4 regions of the Priestia sp. SRI_019 genome follow, and region 3 is predicted to be linked to each of the others. Evidence: riboswitches for the same ligand, from Rfam matches in the RefSeq annotation. Region 3 holds a riboswitch; each other region holds the start of a gene.
The links. A riboswitch is a leader RNA that binds a small molecule or an ion and turns the genes downstream of it on or off. The one in region 3 is predicted to bind cobalamin.
Positions count from the first base shown of each region.

Region 1 (4,957 bases), on a different contig from region 3:
AAAATGAAAAGATAGGTTAGCTTATTATAGTGTGGACTTTAATAGATATTCATAACTAGCAATTTCTAAAACGAAAGCTAAATGTGCGTTCTGCTTACAAGAAGATAGTGACCTTCACCAACAATTTCTCATATAAATAAGTAAGCTTGTTTACTTTTAACTAAATTTATTTATTAATAGGGGGATTAACTAGTTGATGAATTTGACGCTTCATGAACGTTCTGAAAAGTTATTAAAGCAAAGAATTAAACAATTAAACCCGAGAGATCCATTTAACTTTGTTTTTATGGGAGACAGCAGAGGTGACGGACCAAACGATGATTGTTTCACGATGAGCGGTGAATTTGAGCTTGTGTTAAAAAAGGCGGTAGAATTGAACCCGCTGTTTATTATTCATGGGGGAGACACCGTCTATACAGGGAAAAAAGAGTATTTGGAGCATTTTGTTAAAGTTGTTGAAAGAATCGCACCAAACATTCCTATGTTTGTATGCGTAGGGAATCATGATGAACTGTACCTTGATGAAAGCAATCTCGAAAACTTCAGAGCCACTATCGGAAAAGTACACTGGGTCATTGATATTCCTGTCTTTAACTTCCGGTGCATCGCATTAAATAATGTCATCAGTCCCAAAAACAAAATATATGGATTTACAGATAGAGAGCTTCATTATTTAGAACAGCAGCTAGAGGGTGCTCCTCGTAATACCGTTATAGCCATGCATGCACAGCCAAATATCGGTCGGTGGACAAACCTTGAAGGGTTTCCTGTAACGACTCCTCAAAGTCAAGAATTTTTTGATTTAATTCAAGAACACCGCGTGAAAAAAGTGTTAGTCAGCCACGTGCATGCGTATGACGAGCAGTTTATTAGAAAAAATAGAAACGGGTCGTTTACGCTTGGAAGAGGCACTGATTTTGTATTGTCAGGAGGCGCCGGTGCTCCCCTTGATTTTGAGCCGCCTTTAATTTTAAATAATTATAATTTTACAGAGTTTTTTGTAAGCAGGTACGACATTTTAGGTCCTCTTCTTTGGAAGGATTTTGGAGGACCTCGAAGACATTGTTTGTAAAAACAAGAAAGTAGAAAGCTAGGTTCAAAAAAAGAGGCTGGAACAAAAGGGTTTTGGACGAAGTGAAACGAATCATCGATCAAGATGTGTGATTAGTGGTTCGCTTTTTTGTTAGGGTAAACGTAGGTTTCATGTGTATAGGTCTTTCTAGCAGGTGATTGGAGGACAAGACGAAGACTCCTGCGGGAAAAGCGGAACAGGTGAGACCCCACAGGAACGTATGTGACGAGGAGGCTCAGCGACCGCCCGCGGAAAGCGAAGTCTTGTACGGAAATCAACAGCGGTGTCAAAAGTGATTCAGCTCATGTACCCATTTGTCTTTAGATTAGATTCATTTCGTGATGTCTCAACCTCTTTTGGAAAACCGTACGAAACCTTGTAGCAGAAGGCTCAGTCAAACGTTATAATAGATAATGAATGATGATATATTCTCTATATTTGTCATATATTTGTATTACATATGTAATTGAAGAAAAACATTCACTTGATATACTGTTTAATGACTTAACTTTATCTTAAAATTTACAGTGAAATGCCTGTTTATAGAGGCTTAGAACATACACAGCAAATGGAGGAGCAATCATGGCAAATGAAAAGATGCAAGAAGGACTTGATCGTTTTATCAAGGAAGATTTAAATGACCTTTTAGGTAGACTGTTCCCCCTAATGGACCGGGAGTGTGCCGAAGAAAAAAGAAAGCTTATCGAAACAGCGGTAGAGTACATTTATTCGTCAGGATATCACCAGGGAGCAAAAGATTTAATCGAAACACATCGAAAAGATGATTACAAATTATTAAGGCAAAAATTAGCGTCAACGCCTCCTGAAAACTGATTTTTTAAAAAAATTTTTGACAACATAAATCTAAGGTGTTAAGATGACTCTACATTCAAAATATTATAAACAATTAAAACTCTTATTGAGAGAGGCGGAGGGACTGGCCCTGTGAAGCCCGGCAACCATTTAACATTTTTGTTGAAAAGGTGCTACATCCTGCAAAGCGTACAGCTTTGAAAAATAAGAGAGGATTTCATAGATACTATGCCTCTCTATTCATGATAGAGAGGCTTTTTATTTTATGTGAATATGTTTTGAATGAACAATTTTATAAAAATGCATCAGGTGCTGTGTAACGAATGTATGCAGCTTAAAAGGGAAGACCGGTGAAAAGCCGGCGCGGTCCCGCCACTGTAATGGGGAGCAACTTATTAACCACTGTTTCATATTGAAATGGGAAGGGATAGGAAGCGATGAACCTAAGTCAGGAGACCTGCCTGTTGTATGCACTTAAGCTCTACGGGATATAGAGAGGAGTGAGGAATACGTGTTGAGAAAAACAGGATATCTCAACTTTAGTTAAGTATGCGTATCATCTCTCTTTTCATTTCGAAAAGAGAGATTTTTTAGTTTATCGATAAAAAATATACAGGGAGTGGAAAAAATGAGCAGTGTAAAAAGTTCAAACTTAGGTTATCCAAGAATTGGTGAAAAACGAGAATGGAAAAAAGCGCTTGAGCAGTTTTGGGCAGGAAAACTAGAGAAAGATATCTTTTTGCAGGAAATTGAAGCTCTTCGTCTAGTGAATCTGAAAAAACAGCGTGACGCAGGGATTGAATTAATTCCAGTCGGCGATTTTAGCTTATACGATCATGTGCTAGATACAGCGACTATGTTTGGTCTAGTGCCAAAGCGCTTTGATTATGACGGAGGACCGGTATCGCTTGAAACGTATTTTGACATCGCGCGAGGAACAAAAGGTGCGGTAGCCTCTACGATGACAAAATGGTTTAACACAAATTATCACTACATCGTACCAGAGCTTGACAAATGTACGCCCGCACTTGTAGAAAATCGCCCGCTTCAATTTTACAAAGAAGCAAAACAGAAGCTGAATATTGAAGGCAAGCCCGTTATTTTAGGTCCAGTAACATTTGTGAAGCTGTCAAAAGGATATAAAAAAAGTGAGTTTAAAGAAGTAGTTGAACAATTTGTTCCGCTTTATGCAACTATCTTAGCGGAGCTGCAGGCAGAAGGAGTAGAGTGGGTACAAATAGATGAGCCGGTTTTAGCTACAACGCTATCAAAAGAAGACCTGGCACTGTACACAGAAGTCTATCAAACTTTGAAGGAAGCGTCACCGAATGTAAAAGTCATTTTGCAAACGTATTTTGACAGCGTTGATCACTACAAAGAAGTTGTGTCTCTTCCTGTTGAAGGAATCGGTTTAGACTTTGTGCATGACCGAGGCGAAAATCTCACGGCTCTTAATAAATATGGTTTTCCAACTGATAAAGTGCTGGCAGCAGGAGTGATTGACGGACGAAACATTTGGCGTGAAAATTTGGACGAACAGCTTTTAACGATCAGTGAAATTGAAAAAGCCGTATCAAAAGACCGTTTGATTCTGCAGCCTTCATCAAGTTTATTACATGTTCCTGTCACGGTGAAAAGCGAAAAAACCATTGAGCCAATTCTAAAAAACGCACTGTCTTTTGCAGATGAAAAGCTGAAGGAAATCACGCTTTTAACAAAAGCGGTGCAGCAAGGAAAAGAAGCAATAGAAGAAGAAATAAGCGTAAACAAACAGGCAATTCAAGCATTAAATGGATCATCTTTTCGAAATCATCAAGACGTGCAAAAAGAGCTGAAGCAGCTGCATAGCTATAAAGCAGAGCGACAAGCGCCGTTTGACGTACGTCAGCGCGTTCAGCAAGAAGCTTTTCAACTGCCGCTTCTTCCAACGACAACGATTGGAAGCTTTCCGCAAACAAAAGAAGTGCGAAAAGAGCGTCTAAAATGGCGTAAAGGCGAGTTAAGCGATGAAGCATATGAAGCGTACATTAACGAGGAAATAAAAAAATGGATCGAAATTCAAGAAAACATCGGCTTAGATGTCCTTGTGCACGGAGAGTTTGAGCGTACGGACATGGTCGAATACTTCGGTGAGAAATTAGGAGGCTTTCAGTTTACGAAGTTTGGCTGGGTGCAATCTTACGGTTCTCGCTGCGTGAAGCCGCCGCTTATTTACGGAGATGTATCGTACGAGCAGGCGATGACGATCAAAGAAACGGTCTACGCACAGTCTTTAACCAATAAGCCGGTTAAAGGAATGCTGACGGGTCCGATTACGATTTTAAACTGGTCGTTTGTGCGTGATGATATCCCGCGCTACGACGTGGCAAATCAAATTGCGCTTGCTCTTAGAAAAGAAGTAGAAGCACTTGAAAGTCAGGGCATCTCGATGATTCAAGTAGATGAACCGGCGCTGCGTGAAGGACTGCCGTTAAAACGAGAAAACTGGGACAGCTACTTAAACGCTGCGGTGTATGCGTTCAAGCTAGCCACGGTATCGGTGCAAAACGAGACGCAAATTCACACCCATATGTGCTATTCAGAATTTGAAGAGATTATTGATGCAATCAAAGCGCTTGATGCCGACGTGATTTCTATTGAAACATCTAAAAGCCACGGTGAACTAATTTATGCGTTTGAAAAACATACGTACAATCAAGGAATCGGACTTGGCGTATATGATATCCACAGCCCGCGCGTACCGAAGCTTGAAGAGCTTCAGCGAAACATTGACCGCGCTCTGCAAGTACTTGATCCTGCATTATTTTGGATTAATCCCGACTGCGGCCTTAAAACAAGAGGAATCAGCGAGACGGTTGAAGCTTTAAAAGTGATGGTTGAGTCTGCAAAACAAACCAGAAAAAATTTATTACAAAACGTTTAATGATAAGAAAGTAAAGACCAAGCAGTGTAAACGCTACACTGCTTGGTCTTATGGGTTTTTAAAAGGCCAAAAATATCCATTGACACTTCCCCTACATTTTTGTATCTTTTTAAAGGTGTTTTTAAAATCAGGGAGGTACAACATGAGTA
Region 1 is NZ_JBYCZN010000001.1:1,230,523-1,235,479, forward strand. Features, by position in the region: gene AC2YJL_RS06465 (metallophosphoesterase family protein) at 197-1,072, shown strand; partial or broken gene AC2YJL_RS06470 (hypothetical protein) at 1,227-1,454, shown strand; gene AC2YJL_RS06475 (hypothetical protein) at 1,655-1,906, shown strand; SAM riboswitch class I at 1,986-2,096, shown strand; cobalamin riboswitch at 2,176-2,364, shown strand; gene metE (5-methyltetrahydropteroyltriglutamate--homocysteine S-methyltransferase) at 2,514-4,808, shown strand; gene AC2YJL_RS06485 (acetate uptake transporter) at 4,951-4,957, shown strand, end outside.
Region 1: it holds a riboswitch for cobalamin, as region 3 does, so the genes downstream of both, metE (5-methyltetrahydropteroyltriglutamate--homocysteine S-methyltransferase) here and AC2YJL_RS11140 ((2Fe-2S) ferredoxin domain-containing protein) in region 3, are expected to answer to the same signal.

Region 2 (4,957 bases), 630 kb from region 3:
GAATACTGGCTTTTTGCTACATTAACAGCCGTCATCACCACTGCAGTTAACCGACTTGGAATATAGTTTAATACGTCATCGGTTTTTGCACTAAAGTAGCCGAACAGAAAGTAGCGGTCATTTTTGTACCCAACCATCGAATCACATGTGTTAATAGCCCGGTAAAAAAACGCTAGGGCTCCTCCTCCTATAAATGCATAAAAAAGCGGAGCTGTAATACCATCACTTGTATTTTCAGCCACGGTCTCTACCGTGGCTCTGGCAATTTCTCCTTCTGACAAACGATCTGTATCTCGTCCCACAATCATGCTTACTTCATATCTAGCTTTCTCCATATCTCCTAGCTGAAGCGGCTTTTGTACCTTATAAGCAGCTTCGCTTAAAGAACGAGTGGATATAGTAGTCGCAATCATTACGCCCTCTACTAAAACACCTGCTATAAAATGAACTTCGTATAAAGCATGAAGGAACAAAAAGGGAACAACTCCTGCGAGCACAGCCATACTTATCACAAGAAGCAATCCTTTGAATCGTTTTCCTGCACCTTTATTTAATCTGGAATCCATCCAATAAATCCATTTGCCAAACCAGCGAACGGGATGCGGCCAATTTTCAGGGTCGCCTATAATTCGGTCAATTAGTAAAGCAATCGTCATGGCCGTCATGTGTGCAATTATCGCTTGTGTAATACTCACTTCTTCACCTCTTTCCCTTAAGTCCCTGCTCTAAGCTTATTTTCACCAGCTTGGCTACCGCTTGCCCTAAAGCGGTCATAGAGCCTGCATATTCATATAATGGTCCTTGCTGAGACGCTGCAACTGAGATGCTGTCCGTAGATGTTCCCGTAGCAATCGTCTTTGTAGCCGGATCTATGACACCCAGCTGTGACAGCGTTTTTGTTTTAGCTTCTGTGGCCGCAACAAAAAGCTGTAAAAACGCTGCATCCGTAAGCGTACCTTCCACGAAAAAAAACATATTAATTGTACCGGGAGAGGAATAGAACGGGACAGCTTCGTCAGCTATAATATCTACTGCGTTTCCTACTCCAGCCGTTATCACGGAAGCTACTCTTACTCCGTAGCCTTCATAACAGTAAACCGCTCTTTCTTTTAACCAAACGGCTGTCATCAACCCTACGATTTGCTCATGGCGCACATTTTCTTTCATCAAATATTGCTCATACTCCAAAGAAGGAGTATCTGAATAATAGTCTTTGTGAACAAATCGATTGTAAAAGGTGTCCGTTTCCGTAATGCCTGTTCCTAAAACCCCTGAGCTGTATGTTTTATAAGAAGTCTCGGTTTTCATGATTAAAAGCTCAGGCCGTTCTTCAATTTTAAGATGTGAAAAGGGACCAATCCCCTTTTCAATTCGAACTGGAATATGGTCCCTCTTCTTATTTATTGTACACCTCAGGGTATACTGCTTTTGCTAAGTCCTCTAAGCCATCTACAATACGAGGTCCTAAGCGGTTGATTTTGTTTTGATCAACCTTCTCGATGTTACCCTCTTTTACAGCAGTCATGCTGCTCCAAGCGGGACGCTTCATAATCTCATTTTTGTCTGCATCATACGTTGCGATAATAACGTCAGGGTTTAACTTAACAACTTGCTCTTCAGAAAACTTAACCCAACCCTTTTCACTAGCCGCTACGTTATCAGCACCGATCATAGTAAGCATTTCGTTCATGAACGTACCTTTTCCTGTTGTATAAATCTCAGGAGCTCCTGATACCTCTATCCATACTTTTTTACGATCTTCTTTTGAAATCGTTTTTGCTTTTTTCTCAATTGAAGCTACTTTTTCTTTCATGTCTTTAATTGTTTGATTAGCTTCTTTTGTTTTACCCGTTAATTTACCGATTTGGGTAATAGAATCATAAACCGTATCAAACGTTGTTGAATCTTTTACAACAAATACCGGAATCCCCGCACTTTCAATTTGTTTAAATACTTCATCCGAAACGCCCATACTTGAAGCGTGTGCCAGCACTAAATCAGGATTTAAAGCAATAACTTTTTCTGCATTAACGTTCATATCTCCTACCTGCGCTTTTTTCTTTACGCTTTTAGGATAATCATCGTTGCTTGTGACACCTACTAATTCTTTTTCAAGGCCAAGGGCATATACAATCTCCGTATTACTTGGCATTAGTGAAACAATTTTCTTAGGCTGTTTTTTCAACGTAATTTCTTTATCACGCGCGTCTTTTACCTTCACAGGAAATGCAGCTTGTGACGTTTGTGCTGTATCTTGCTTCGTTTTTTTATCACTGTTGCTTTGGCTGCCTGCACCGCATGCAGCAAGTACGATGACTAACAGTGCAATAATGGAATACGAAAGCCATTTTTTCATCTAAATACTCCCCCTATATATTGTTCATTGTGAATACGAAACCTCCACGTTAAAGAAAAAGCAAATGATCATGCAAAAAGCAGCGCTATCCCGTTTTTCCGCTTTGACTATGTATACTGCTCGCAGGCAGCTTCAAAATAAAAAAGCTTTACTTTCAATTGAAAGCAAAGCAGGTAACGTCAAGATAAGCAGGAAAAGAATCCGTTCACTATACTTGATATGTATGTTCATTACCCTGCTTCACCCTTCCTCGAAGGTTTCACAGTTAACAATAAGGCAGGTCTCCTGACTTACGCACAAAGCGCTTACAGTGGCGGGACCGCGCTGGCTTTTCACCAGACTTCCCTTTTCACTCAATCTTTAAATTGAGACCTTATTGCTTTACGATTATTCACTTGTCCTAGTATACCCCACTCATGGAAAAATGGAAATAGCCATTCTCACAAAAAAAAGCTGCAAGAATGCTCTCGCAGCTTAGGGAATTAAAGAGTTGCTAAAAATTCACGGACCGCTTCAGGCGTTTTAGCATTTGCACTGTGCAAGTGTGCAATTTTTTCACCGTTTTTATATACAAGAAGAGAAGGAATACCCATTACATTGTTTTCAGCAGAAAGTTCTTCAAACTCATCCTTGTCAATTTTAAACCATGCTTTATCTGTATTTTCGTCAACGATTTCATCAATGAACATATCCAAACGTTTGCAATCAGGACACCACGTTGTCGTAAAAATCCCAACGCTTAGTGTTTCGTTCTTAATTTGTTCGCGAAATTGTTTTTCTTCCGTAAATTGTTTCATTGTGTTACCTCCAGCATCTATTCGTTCCTTCTCCCTATTCTATGGTAAGAAGTCTGACTTCATTATAAACGATTTTTTTATCGTTGTGCTAATGTTTCAGCTTATTTAGACCATAACGGTTTTAGACGTAAAAAAATGCTAGCTTAAAAAAGCTAACATTTCGAAATCACAGAATGTTGTGTCTATTATCAGCTAAACCATTTAGGCGGCATGTTTCGGTTCCAATAAATTTTCCCTAAATCATAATGCTTCTGAAAATTATCTGCAGCCGCATGATAGTGAAAATTAAACCAGTATCCATCTTTTGGAGGATTTTCACGCCGTACATGAAATCGTATTAAGTCCTGACCGGTTTCCCGGTCATATACATGGAAAATCTTTTCACCGTAGCCAGCAGCAGGATGCTCGCTTATCTCGAGATTCTGAATCGACTGTTCACGCTCAGTGCCAATGTCGGTCAGCACTTCTTCAATTTTAGGTAACACTGCTTGACGAAATTCATCTTCAATGACAGGTCCAATTTTTGTTCCGAATTTTTCCACTGACTGTTTTTCAGCTGATTCCATTGCATACGTAACAAATGATGAAACGTCTTCATATTTTGGTTCTTCATATGGCAAATGAATATCTTCTATAACAGCTGTGACAGGAGTTGTTTCTCTTACATACCCTGCTTTATGTTGCTTGTCCGCTTTTGCATCATCAACGTATAAATATTCTGGTGGAGTGACAAGCCCAAATGTAAATACTGTAATAAATACAATTAGCATTCTTTTTATCCATCTAGGCATTCGTATCTTTCCTTTCTCATCTTTTCCCATATGGTCTTTTCATATCGTAAAATTCATTGTTATAACTCACTAGGTATTGTAACATACTTATTAATTTTTTACCTATATTTGCTTATTCATTTATGCTGCCTACGGGCATTCGACGACTTTTTAGTTAGCACCTTCCTTCTTCTGTTTGAGCTTGTCACACCGAGCGGAAACCTATACAAGATATTCCTTTTTTGCTGGATGCTTAAACACAAAAGTATTTTTATGTTCAAAAATATATCATACTTTTATGAACTTTAGATGAAATTCATAAAAAAAACTTCCAAAACTTTTTAATCCCTAAAAGGTTTTGGAAGTCTTTTCAATGATCGGGATTCATTTTACTTTTTTGTTTATTATTGTATATCAATTGTCCCGTAATGAAATTTTGATGTTTTTCGTTTTTGTACGGTAAATCCATGTTCTTCAAAACGAGTGCTTTTCCAATGATCTTTTAGCACGATCTTTTGTTTGGCTACTCTTTTTGCTTCTTGTATAGCCATTGGCGTCAGCGTAGTATAAAGTGCTATTGCTTTAATACCGTTAATTCCATTCGATTCATCAATTTGCTCTTGAAACATAGGATCAAAGTAGACAACATCAAAAGAATTATCTTCACAACAAGCCAAAAACGCTTCAAAATTTTGATGAACCACGTTTATACGCTTCATTGCATCGTTCAACTCTTGTACGTCACTTTCCCAATTTAAAAGCCCTTGTTTGACTAAATAAGCTACATAGCGGTTGCCTTCTAGTCCGACAACTTTCCCGCTTTCCCCTACCGCTGCGCTCGCCATCATACTATCCGATGCAAGACCAAGTGTACAGTCAAGCACGCTCATTCCTTTTTCTAAACCAGCAGCTTCAATAAACGGATCACGTTCTCCCCGCAGCCATCTCTTCACTCTAAACATAGCGGAGTTTGGATGAAAAAAAATAGGTTCCTCTTCGTTTTGAACGTGCAACTCTACTCTATTCTTACCGAC
Region 2 is NZ_JBYCZN010000002.1:795,855-800,811, forward strand. Features, by position in the region: gene cbiB (adenosylcobinamide-phosphate synthase CbiB) at 1-695, opposite strand, end outside; gene AC2YJL_RS14385 (adenosylcobinamide amidohydrolase) at 700-1,416, opposite strand; gene AC2YJL_RS14390 (ABC transporter substrate-binding protein) at 1,397-2,356, opposite strand; cobalamin riboswitch at 2,615-2,747, opposite strand; gene AC2YJL_RS14395 (thioredoxin family protein) at 2,839-3,153, opposite strand; gene AC2YJL_RS14400 (YpjP family protein) at 3,342-3,944, opposite strand; gene AC2YJL_RS14405 (class I SAM-dependent methyltransferase) at 4,328-4,957, opposite strand, start outside.
Region 2: it holds a riboswitch for cobalamin, as region 3 does, so the genes downstream of both, AC2YJL_RS14390 (ABC transporter substrate-binding protein) here and AC2YJL_RS11140 ((2Fe-2S) ferredoxin domain-containing protein) in region 3, are expected to answer to the same signal.

Region 3 (4,957 bases):
CGTAACCTCATGACCTGCTTTTTTCACTTGCACGGCTAATGCACGTGCATCGCTAGTTCCGGCTAACAATAAAATCATTTTAGCTCGCCGACCTTATCTTCATGGTGGTCGTGGTCATGATGGTGATCGTGGTGATGGTGTCCGTGATCATGGTCATGATCGTGATGATGATGGTGATCAATATGCTCCATAATGCCGAGGCGATATTGACACGTATCGCAGTTCATTTTCACTTCACCTTCTAATCCTTCTTCAGCACGTTCTTTTAAAATTGTCTGCAGTTTTGGGTGAAAACCGAAATAGCCGGCTAGCTTAAACTCAATGTTTTCATGCTGCATTTTATACTGCTTCACCATTTCTTCCAAACGCTTAATTAGTACTCCTGTAAATAAGAAATACGGGAGAATAACCACTTTTTTAGCGCCCAATTTCAAACATCGCTCCACGCCTTCATCAATCAGTGGAGCGGTCACGCCCATAAAAGAAGTTTCAACGATTTTGTAATTTGTTTTTTCCCAAAGAAGGCGCGTAATTTTATATAAATCACTGTTTGCATCAGGATCACTTCCTCCTCGCCCTAAGACAATAACAGCCGTGTCTTCAGCTGGAGTTTCTAAATTCTCTCCCGATTCTTGTAATCTCGTTTTTAAAATTTCAAGGGCTTCTTCATGAACGCCAATGGGACGTCCATATACGAAGTTTACGTGTGGATATTTTTCCTTAGCTTCATCTATAGCCGCCGGAATATGTATTTTAGAGTGGCCAGCAGGTAAGAGCATAATTGGAATTACAACTACATCTTTTGCTCCTTTTGCCACACATGTATCAATGCCTTGACTTACATTTGGGCGTTCAAATTCTAGAAAACACGTTTCTACTAAAATAGATGCGTCCCAATCATGCTTCATAGTCGAAATAAATTCGCGAATTTGATCGTTCCCTTCAGGATCTCTGCTTCCATGACCGACAAATAAAACTGATTTCATATAATGCCCTCCTATTTTTTAATCTCCACACGGAGCTGGTTCTACTTTTATTTTTGGTGTTATATCTTGATAGTCGAATCCATAAACGTTCTTCACACGCTTAAAGAATTTATGAAATCGCTCATTAGGATGACCTTTTTCTTTATATTCATGGACAATGTTCTCCACTATTTCAACAATGTCATCGGGCGCTATACCTTCCGCCACAATTTGACCTGAATGCGCATTGCGTCCAACGGTTTTAGCTCCTAAAAATAAATCAAACGCACCTTTTCTATAGACAATGCCGATATCTTCTTGAACAGCACCATAACAGGCCATACCGCATCCATTAATACCAAGCTTCAGCTCTTTTGGCATGTCCATTCCCCCGAGACGTTTTTGTAATTCTTCCGTATGTGGAATAGCATCACTTTTTTCTCCGTCACAAAAATCACACGCTTTGATTGTGAACACATCTCCGACCGGAGATAGTAAAAAGGAAGCTGCTTGGAGCTTTTTAATAATCACATCTGGCTGAGTCGTTGGGATTTGCAGTTTGATTTGATGGTCAGGTGTATACTCCATCGTACCTTTTTCACCAACAGCTTCTGCTAGTGTGGTCATTTGAACAGGTGTGAATTTCTTATTGGCAAGTCCTGGGCTAACTGCCACTTCGAAAATTGACTCTATTGGCTGATGTACGACCGCAGAAGTGGTTTCACCTAAAATTGCTTGAAGCGCTTCTTCTGCAAGAGCTCGTGAAGTTGCTGGTTCTTCTGGTTTGGTCTGAACTGCTTCAATAGCTGAAGCTGTTTGCTTTACAGTCTCTTCTTGATCGAGAGCCCATGGTTCTGCTTCTTTTCGAAGTCGCTGATGCGGTCTTAGCGGCTGCTCCGTTTGGTTGAGGGTATATTTCCGCTGATACCCGCGCGGGGTAATCATTAAATCGTCGTAAAAGAACGTAGATGAATTCCCGACAACAACGGTAGTCAGCATGCCAATTTCATGATTTAACATGTCTTTTAAGTTGGTCATTACGACTTCTTCACGGTCACGATAAGCGCTTTTCACAAGACCAACAGGCGTATCAGGAGAACGGTACTTTAATAAAATCCTCTGTGCTTCAACAATTTGTCTTGTTCGTCTTCCGCTTTTTGGGTTGTAAAAAGCCACTACAAAATCTGCTTGTGCAGCTGCTTCGATTCTTTTTTCAATTAGTTCCCAAGGCGTAAGGTGGTCACTTAAACTAATTGTACAAGCGTCGTGCATCACGGGCGCTCCAAGGAGAGATGCGCATGAATTGATAGCCGAAATGCCAGGAATTACTTCCAGCTCTACGCCCGTTTCTTTTTTCCAGCCTTTTTCAATCAACACTTCATACACAAGGCCTGCCATTCCATATACTCCTGCATCTCCGCTTGAAATGACAGCCACGGTTTTTCCTGCTTCCGCTTGCTTTACAGCTTCTTGTGCACGGCTTACTTCTTCGGTCATTCCTGTACTAATAATTTGCTGATTCGTTAACAGTCCTTGAATTAATTCCACATAGGTTTTGTAACCGATGATCATATCACTTTCTTGAATGGCTTCTCTTGCTCGCTGTGTAATATGTTCAAAGCTTCCCGGCCCAAATCCGATAACTAACAGTTTACCTTTCATGCTAGCTCCTCCTTTATGCGTTACTTTTTACTTTGTCAATTCCTTCTATGGAGTCACTGTTTTCCGGAGAAACGAAACCATTTTGATCATATTCATAAATAAGCGATTCCTTTATACTGCAGCCTCCTGCTAAATGTTCTTCGACAATCCGGTGAGCCACGGTTTCAGTGACCTGCTTGTACCAATCTCCTGAAGGATACACAATAGCTACAGGAGCATCTTTGCATCGTCCATTACAGCGTGTACGCGTTGTATGAACCGTTTCATCCAAATCCAGTTCCGTCACTTTATTTCGAATAGCTTGGGTGGCTTCTTCTCCACCTTTTCTCATACAGCTGCTTCCATTACAAATCAATACGTGATGTTTTGTTCCATTTAAGTTCCACGTCGTCACACTCATTCGCTCCTTTACTAAAAAAAGCGCCTCTATCATTGATAGAGGCGCAGAAAAATTCAAACTAAGTTTTTGCACTTCCACCTATATCCCGTAGGGTAAGCTTCGCATTAGAAAAAGGCTGGTTTCCTGGCTTCGATTCATCACTTGATTGCGCCTTCCCGAATACAGTGGCATATGCAATCAGCTCATCTTCACAGTGGCGGGTACCGCGCTGGCTTCACACCAGACTTCCCATTTAACGCAATGTAAACATTGCGCACCTTTTTTGCACGATATGTAGTTTTGCGACATGAGAAAAACCCGCTTCGCTAATATGCGAGCGGGTAAAACGTCAGAATAAGAGTGTACACGAATGCCACTTTAAGCCAACGTTTCCCTTCCCGCTCCCCGGAGAAATAGAAACTTCACAATAAAGACAGGTCTCCTGACTTGTGTATCATTCTACTTGAGAACCTTCCCGTGATTCTTCCACAGTGGTTATACTCGTTCGTCCACACTTACAGTTGCGGGGGCAGTACTGGTCTTTCACCAGTTTCCCTATTAAGCCTTCTTGGCATCTTTACTGTTGCTGTTTGATATATATGAACCTTTTAAACTATCAGAATAATAGAAGTAACTACCATATCATAGCGTACATTTTTTTTTATTTCAACTCTATTCTTTTTATAGGATATAAAGAGCCATAAAAAAACAAGAGCAAAAAATCAGCTCTTGTTTTTCTACTTATATAGCTACCAATGTTAAATGAGGATCATTATAATACACGACTTCTGAAAGAACTTTACAGCCATTTGTTTTGGCAAAAGCTTCTCTCGCCTGCTTTTCAGTTTCAAATTCAAACATTTTCATTTCTTTTCCAGCATATACCGTCAGTACCCACATGAAAAGATTCGCCTCCGATTATTGTAGTGATCGCTATATCCACATTATGACGAAACCATTTCCTTTTGAAAACCCATTCTACAAAACTTGTCACAAGAAACTTTTAAAAATTTAAAAACATTTTAACTTCTGTAAATGAACAAAATGTACAAAAGGTTTAAGCAGTATTGTATCTCTTTAAAAAGGTGCTTTTTTAATCACCTATTGCTCCACCAGTAAAAAATATATAGTATTTATTAAAAAAAAGAAGCCGGACAGCTGGCTTCTTTTTTAAGAAAGGAAAGAACAGACATCGTAATCCCATCCTGTTCTTTATTTTGCATAAAAATACACTAATTAAATATCCCTTTCTTAAAGCAGAACCATGTTCGACTGAATATAGTAATAGAGAAGCTTATACGTATGATTCAATGAATCTTGATGCGTTCTCTCAAACGCATGAGAAGAATCAATTCCTGGACCAATTAAGCCGTGTACGATATCGTGTCCCGCACGAATAGCAGCAGAAGCATCTGATCCGTAAAATGGATAAATATCTAATTTGTACTGAATATCATGCTGCTTAGCTAGCTCCACCAAATGCTTTCTCAAACCGTAATGATATGGGCCGCTTGAATCTTTTACACAAATAGACACAGTGTATTCATCAGTAGATTGTCCATCTCCCATAGCACCCATATCAACTGCTAAGTATTCTACTGTTTGAGGCGTAATATTCGAATTTCCTCCGTATCCAATTTCTTCATTATTTGAAATGAGAAAATGCGTAGTGTATGGCAGTTCGATCTGTTCTTCTTGAATTGTTTTCATGAGCTGAAGCAATAAAGCTACGCTTGCTTTATCATCGAGATGACGAGATTTAATAAAACCCCTTTTTGTTATTTCTACACGAGGATCAAACGAAACAAAGTCGCCAACTTCAATTCCAAGGCTGCGAACATCTTCTGCGCTATGTACTTTTTCATCCAATCGAATTTCTATATTTTCTTGATTCCGCTCAGCTTTCCCTGCATCTTTATACACATGAACAGATGTTTGATGCATAAGAATG
Region 3 is NZ_JBYCZN010000002.1:169,404-174,360, reverse strand. Features, by position in the region: gene cobK (precorrin-6A reductase) at 1-78, opposite strand, end outside; gene AC2YJL_RS11150 (sirohydrochlorin chelatase) at 75-986, opposite strand; gene cobJ (precorrin-3B C(17)-methyltransferase) at 1,005-2,627, opposite strand; gene AC2YJL_RS11140 ((2Fe-2S) ferredoxin domain-containing protein) at 2,641-3,021, opposite strand; cobalamin riboswitch at 3,124-3,303, opposite strand; cobalamin riboswitch at 3,422-3,600, opposite strand; gene AC2YJL_RS11135 (hypothetical protein) at 3,748-3,906, opposite strand; gene AC2YJL_RS11130 (M42 family metallopeptidase) at 4,258-4,957, opposite strand, start outside.

Region 4 (4,957 bases), on a different contig from region 3:
CGCCTGGTTATTTGCGGTTAGTAACGTAGCGTCAAAGGCTGGTCCAGCCGGAAGTTTTTCGTGGCTGATTGGCGGAGTCATTATTTTACTTATCGGCTTAGTGTATGCTGAACTTGGAGCAGCGCTGCCGCGTACCGGTGGAATTATCCGTTATCCGGTTTATTCACATGGTCATTTAGTAGGTTACTTAATTTCATTCATTACCATTATTGCTTATACAAGTTTAATTGCCATTGAGGTAACAGCTGTACGTCAGTATGTTGCTGTATGGATTCCTGGTCTAACTAAACATGGTTCTGAATCGCCTACAACGATTGGATGGCTATTCCAGTTCGCGTTATTAACACTATTTTTTATCATTAACTACGTAAGTGTAAAAGCATTTGCTAAGTCAAATGTCATTATATCTGTGTTTAAATATGCGGTTCCTCTTACAATTATCGTCGTGTTAGCTTATCACTTCAAATCAGCTAACTTTACAACTGGCGATTTTGCTCCGTTTGGTTTTAATGGTATTCAAGCAGCCATTTCAACAGGTGGCGTTATGTTTGCTTACTTAGGACTTCACCCTATTGTTTCGGTAGCCAGTGAAGTTAAAAATCCGCAGCGTAATATTCCAATCGCGCTCATTATCTGTATTGTACTTTCAGCGATTATTTACACAGCACTGCAAGTATTGTTCATCGGTAACATCCCGGCTGATATGCTATCAGGAGGATGGGGAACAATTCAAGAGCAATTCTCTTTACCATTTAAAGATATTGCACTTATTTTAGGCCTTGGCTGGTTAGTAACGCTTGTTATTTTTGATGCTATTTTATCACCAGGCGGTAACGGAAACATCTTTATGAATACAACTTCTCGTCTAGTTTATGCTTGGTCTCGTAATGGAACACTATTTAAACGTTTCTCAAAAGTAGATAAGAAAACAGGAATTCCACGTGCGTCACTATGGCTATCATTTGGAATGTCCGTATTCTGGACACTGCCATTTCCTTCTTGGGAAGCGCTAGTAAACGTATGTTCAGTAGCACTTATTCTGTCTTATGCTATCGCACCAATTTCAGCTGCAGCATTCAGAGTAAATGCAAAAGATCTTAAAAAACCTTTCAAATTAAAAGGCATGAGCATTATTGCTCCTGTTTCATTTATCTTCTGTTCATACATCGTATACTGGTCAGGATGGACAACAATTTCTTGGCTGCTAGGATCACAGCTTCTAATGGTTGTTATCTACGTAGCGTTTAAGAAATACGTACCAACTGACGTTGTGAAATTTGCACAGCAGCTTAAATCTGCTTGGTGGCTAGTTGCTTATTATATTATTATGCTTGTTATCTCTTATCTAGGTTCATTTGGTGGAGGACAAGGTGTGTTAAGCAACCCACTTGACTTAATTTTAATTGCTCTTGTTTCACTCGGTATTTTCTACTGGGCGAAATACACAGGTTTACCAAAAGCAGTTATCGATACAGATGATTAATAAAAAACACGGCATGAATTCATGCCGTGTTTTTCGTTTGTATAGGCGTGTACTCTATTTATTTATCAAACAGCCATGTTTTTAATATAGCAGCATACTCACGAAAGTAGGCTTGAAGTTTAATTGAATTTGGTGTCTTTGCGCCTAAAGGATAAACATCAAAACCTTGGCGCTTTGCAATAATAGAAGCGCGAAACAGATGAAAATCACTGCTAACAAGCACGATTCGTTTATCTGGAATATCAACTTTCTTTTTGGTGAAAGTAAAATTCTCAAAAGTAGAGGTTGACTGACCCTCTTTTATAATTCGATTCTTTTTAATTCCTGCTTTTCGTAGAAAACGGTAGGCTGCCTCTGCTTCAGAAATTTCTTCATCGGATCCTTTTCCACCCGTTACGATAACTTTTGTTTGTTTATGAGTCTTTAAATAAGATAAAGCCGTTTTTGCTCGTTCTTTTAAACTAGGAGACATTTGATCTCCATCTACTTTCGAACCTAAAATAAGCACATAATCTGCTTTTTGCGGAACAGGCTGATGAGCGGTTTGATACATACAAAAAGACATGATTACAGCATAAAGAACAAGCAAACTAATAAAGATATAAATGATTTTTTTCTTCAACTACGAGCACCTTCCTAGCTATTTCATAAGATGTTTGGAAAATAATTGTTATTATAGCATAAGAGACCCAAATAAGTATAAACACAGTAATATATAATAATAGAAGAAAATCGTTATTGTGAATGGTTATAAAATTCGTTACAATAAAGAATAAATGATTTTAAAAGTGCCTCTAAGGAGGATAATAGGGAAATCGGTGAGAATCCGGTGCAGCCCCCGCTACTGTAAATGTGGATGAACCTGCAAAGACCCACTAGTCAAACTAGGAAGGATGCAGAAGTAAAATGAAGCATAAGCCAGGAGACCTGCTTTTAAAAACCCCTTATTTTTCGGTGGGAGAAATAAGTCAAGACAATGTGTTAATGAGCGCATGACCAAACCTTGACTTTTACAGTTAAGGTTTTTTTATGTGATAGGGAGTGGGAAAAGTGAAAAAAGGAAAACCTCTTATGATTCAAGGAACGCACTCAGACGCTGGAAAAAGCATGATTGCTACAGCGTTTTGCCGTATTTTTAAAGAAGACGGCTATCAAACTGCACCGTTTAAATCGCAAAATATGGCGCTTAATTCATACATTACAATGGATGGAAAAGAAATTGGAAGAGCGCAAGGAATTCAGGCAGAAGCGGCTGGAGTCGAAGCAACAACCAATATGAACCCTATTTTGATTAAACCAACTCGTGATCATGAATCTCAAATTGTCGTTCATGGAAAGCCGCTTCGTAATATGTTTGCTTTTCAGTATCGGCAAGAATTTTTTAATGAAGGTTTGAACGTTATCACGGAGTCTTATAAAGAGCTTGCCAATCATTATGATCGAATTGTGATTGAAGGTGCTGGAAGTCCTGCTGAAGTGAATTTGAACGATCGTGAACTGGTAAATATGCGCGTAGCAAAGATAGCCCAAGCCCCTGTTGTGTTAGTAGGAGACATTGATAAAGGAGGGGTTTTTGCGAGTTTAGTGGGTACTCTTCAATTGCTCCCAGATGAACATAAGCCTAGAGTGATTGGGGTGTTAATCAATAAATTCCGAGGAGACTTAGAGCTTTTAAAACCGGGGCTAAAGTGGTTTGAAGAATACACGGGAGTTCCGGTACTAGGAGTGATTCCTTATATGCATGACGTGGAAATTGACGCTGAAGATTCGTTATCACTCAGAAATTACTCAACGCTTGTGAACCCGTTAAAAGAAATCGATATTGCGGTTATCTCGTATCCTCGCATCTCAAATTTTACAGACATCGATCCTTTAAGCTTAGAAGAAGACTGTCACGTGAGGCTTGTAACCAAGCCATCACAACTAGGTACGCCTGATTTAATTGTTTTACCAGGAAGCAAAAATACGATTGAAGATGCGCAGTTTTTACAAGAAAGCGGCCTGGCTCTAGCCATTAATCAAGTCTTGAACGCAACGAACGCTCACGTTATTGGCATCTGCGGGGGATATCAAATGTTAGGCGAGACGATTACGGACCCCGATGCAGTAGAGTCCCGGATTGAATCTATTAAAGGGCTGGGTTTGCTTCCAGTGGAAACCGTTATGACAACCAGCAAAAAAACAGAAAGAGTTTCTGGATATGTTCAGTTAGAGAGTGAGAAGGTTTCGATTGAAGGCTATGAAATTCATATGGGAAAGACGGTTTCTCAAAGTTTGACGGAAGCCTTTGCGGTGGTAGATGATCAAAAAGAAGGAACGGTTAAAGAAAACATCATTGGCACGTATGTTCATGATGTGTTTCATAACGATGCTTTGCGCAGAGCTTTGCTTAATCAAATTCGTAAACATAAAAAATTGCCACCTATTACGGATACATTCAACAGCCGTCTGCAAAAAGAGGAGTCTTTTTCAAAAGCAGCAGCATATGTGAGAGAAGCTGTAGATATGGAAAAGCTGTATCATTTAATAGACAACTATAAAAGCCCGGAGCAAGCACAAAAAGTATAGCTTGTAGAGGCTTTCGCTTGTTTTTTTACCGAGAACTTTAGTACGCTGTGCTACGTTGCCTAGTTCAACAGTCTAGCACTCGCAACAAATAAAAGATGATTGTTTCCAACTTAATGCATGGTGGAAGCATCGTTTATGGACAGGAAAATGAATGGTTAATGTAATGTAAAACATCACGCCTCGTTTCCTAGAGGAGCTGAAAGTATTGATTTTTAAACGTATTTTTTTTAACAAAGCATCTATTTTATACATAGTCAGTTTATTTATTGTATGTACTTCGGTAATTATGGGCGTATTTATTGGTACAGTTTCGTTAACCGTAGGAGATACAATCAAAATTATTATTGGCCACCTTACCGGGCTATCCTTATATCACGGTCCGGAAAATATGGATTTAATCATTTGGCAAATTCGTTTTCCAAGAGTACTGGTGGCATTTTTAGTAGGAGCTTCGCTTTCAATAGCAGGGGCTGCCTTTCAAGGGCTATTAAGAAACTCTCTTGCCGATCCTTATACGATCGGGGTTTCCTCAGGTGCAACCCTTGGCTCTGTCATGGCAATTTATTTTCATTGGAGTATTTTTGGTTTGTCTATCTTCACGCTGCCGGTAGTCGGGATTGTATCTGGTTTTATTACCCTTCTTTTAGTTTTTGGTATTACGAAGCTCGCAAGCGGCAATTTGGCCAATGAAACCATCATCTTAGCAGGGATTATTTTATCATCCTTTATGAGCGCGCTTATTTCATTAATTGTGGCTCTTTCTCCTGAAGAAGATGTAAGGCAGGTTTTATATTGGCTAATGGGAAGCGTATCAATGAGAGGATGGGCTCATATTCAAATTTTAGGGCCGTTCTTTTTAGTCGGTACGATTATGCTGCTGTTACACGTAAAAGAGCTGAACGGCTT
Region 4 is NZ_JBYCZN010000001.1:1,695,821-1,700,777, forward strand. Features, by position in the region: gene AC2YJL_RS09260 (APC family permease) at 1-1,483, shown strand, start outside; gene AC2YJL_RS09265 (YdcF family protein) at 1,542-2,105, opposite strand; cobalamin riboswitch at 2,253-2,432, shown strand; gene AC2YJL_RS09270 (cobyric acid synthase) at 2,525-4,051, shown strand; gene AC2YJL_RS09275 (FecCD family ABC transporter permease) at 4,257-4,957, shown strand, end outside.
Region 4: it holds a riboswitch for cobalamin, as region 3 does, so the genes downstream of both, AC2YJL_RS09270 (cobyric acid synthase) here and AC2YJL_RS11140 ((2Fe-2S) ferredoxin domain-containing protein) in region 3, are expected to answer to the same signal.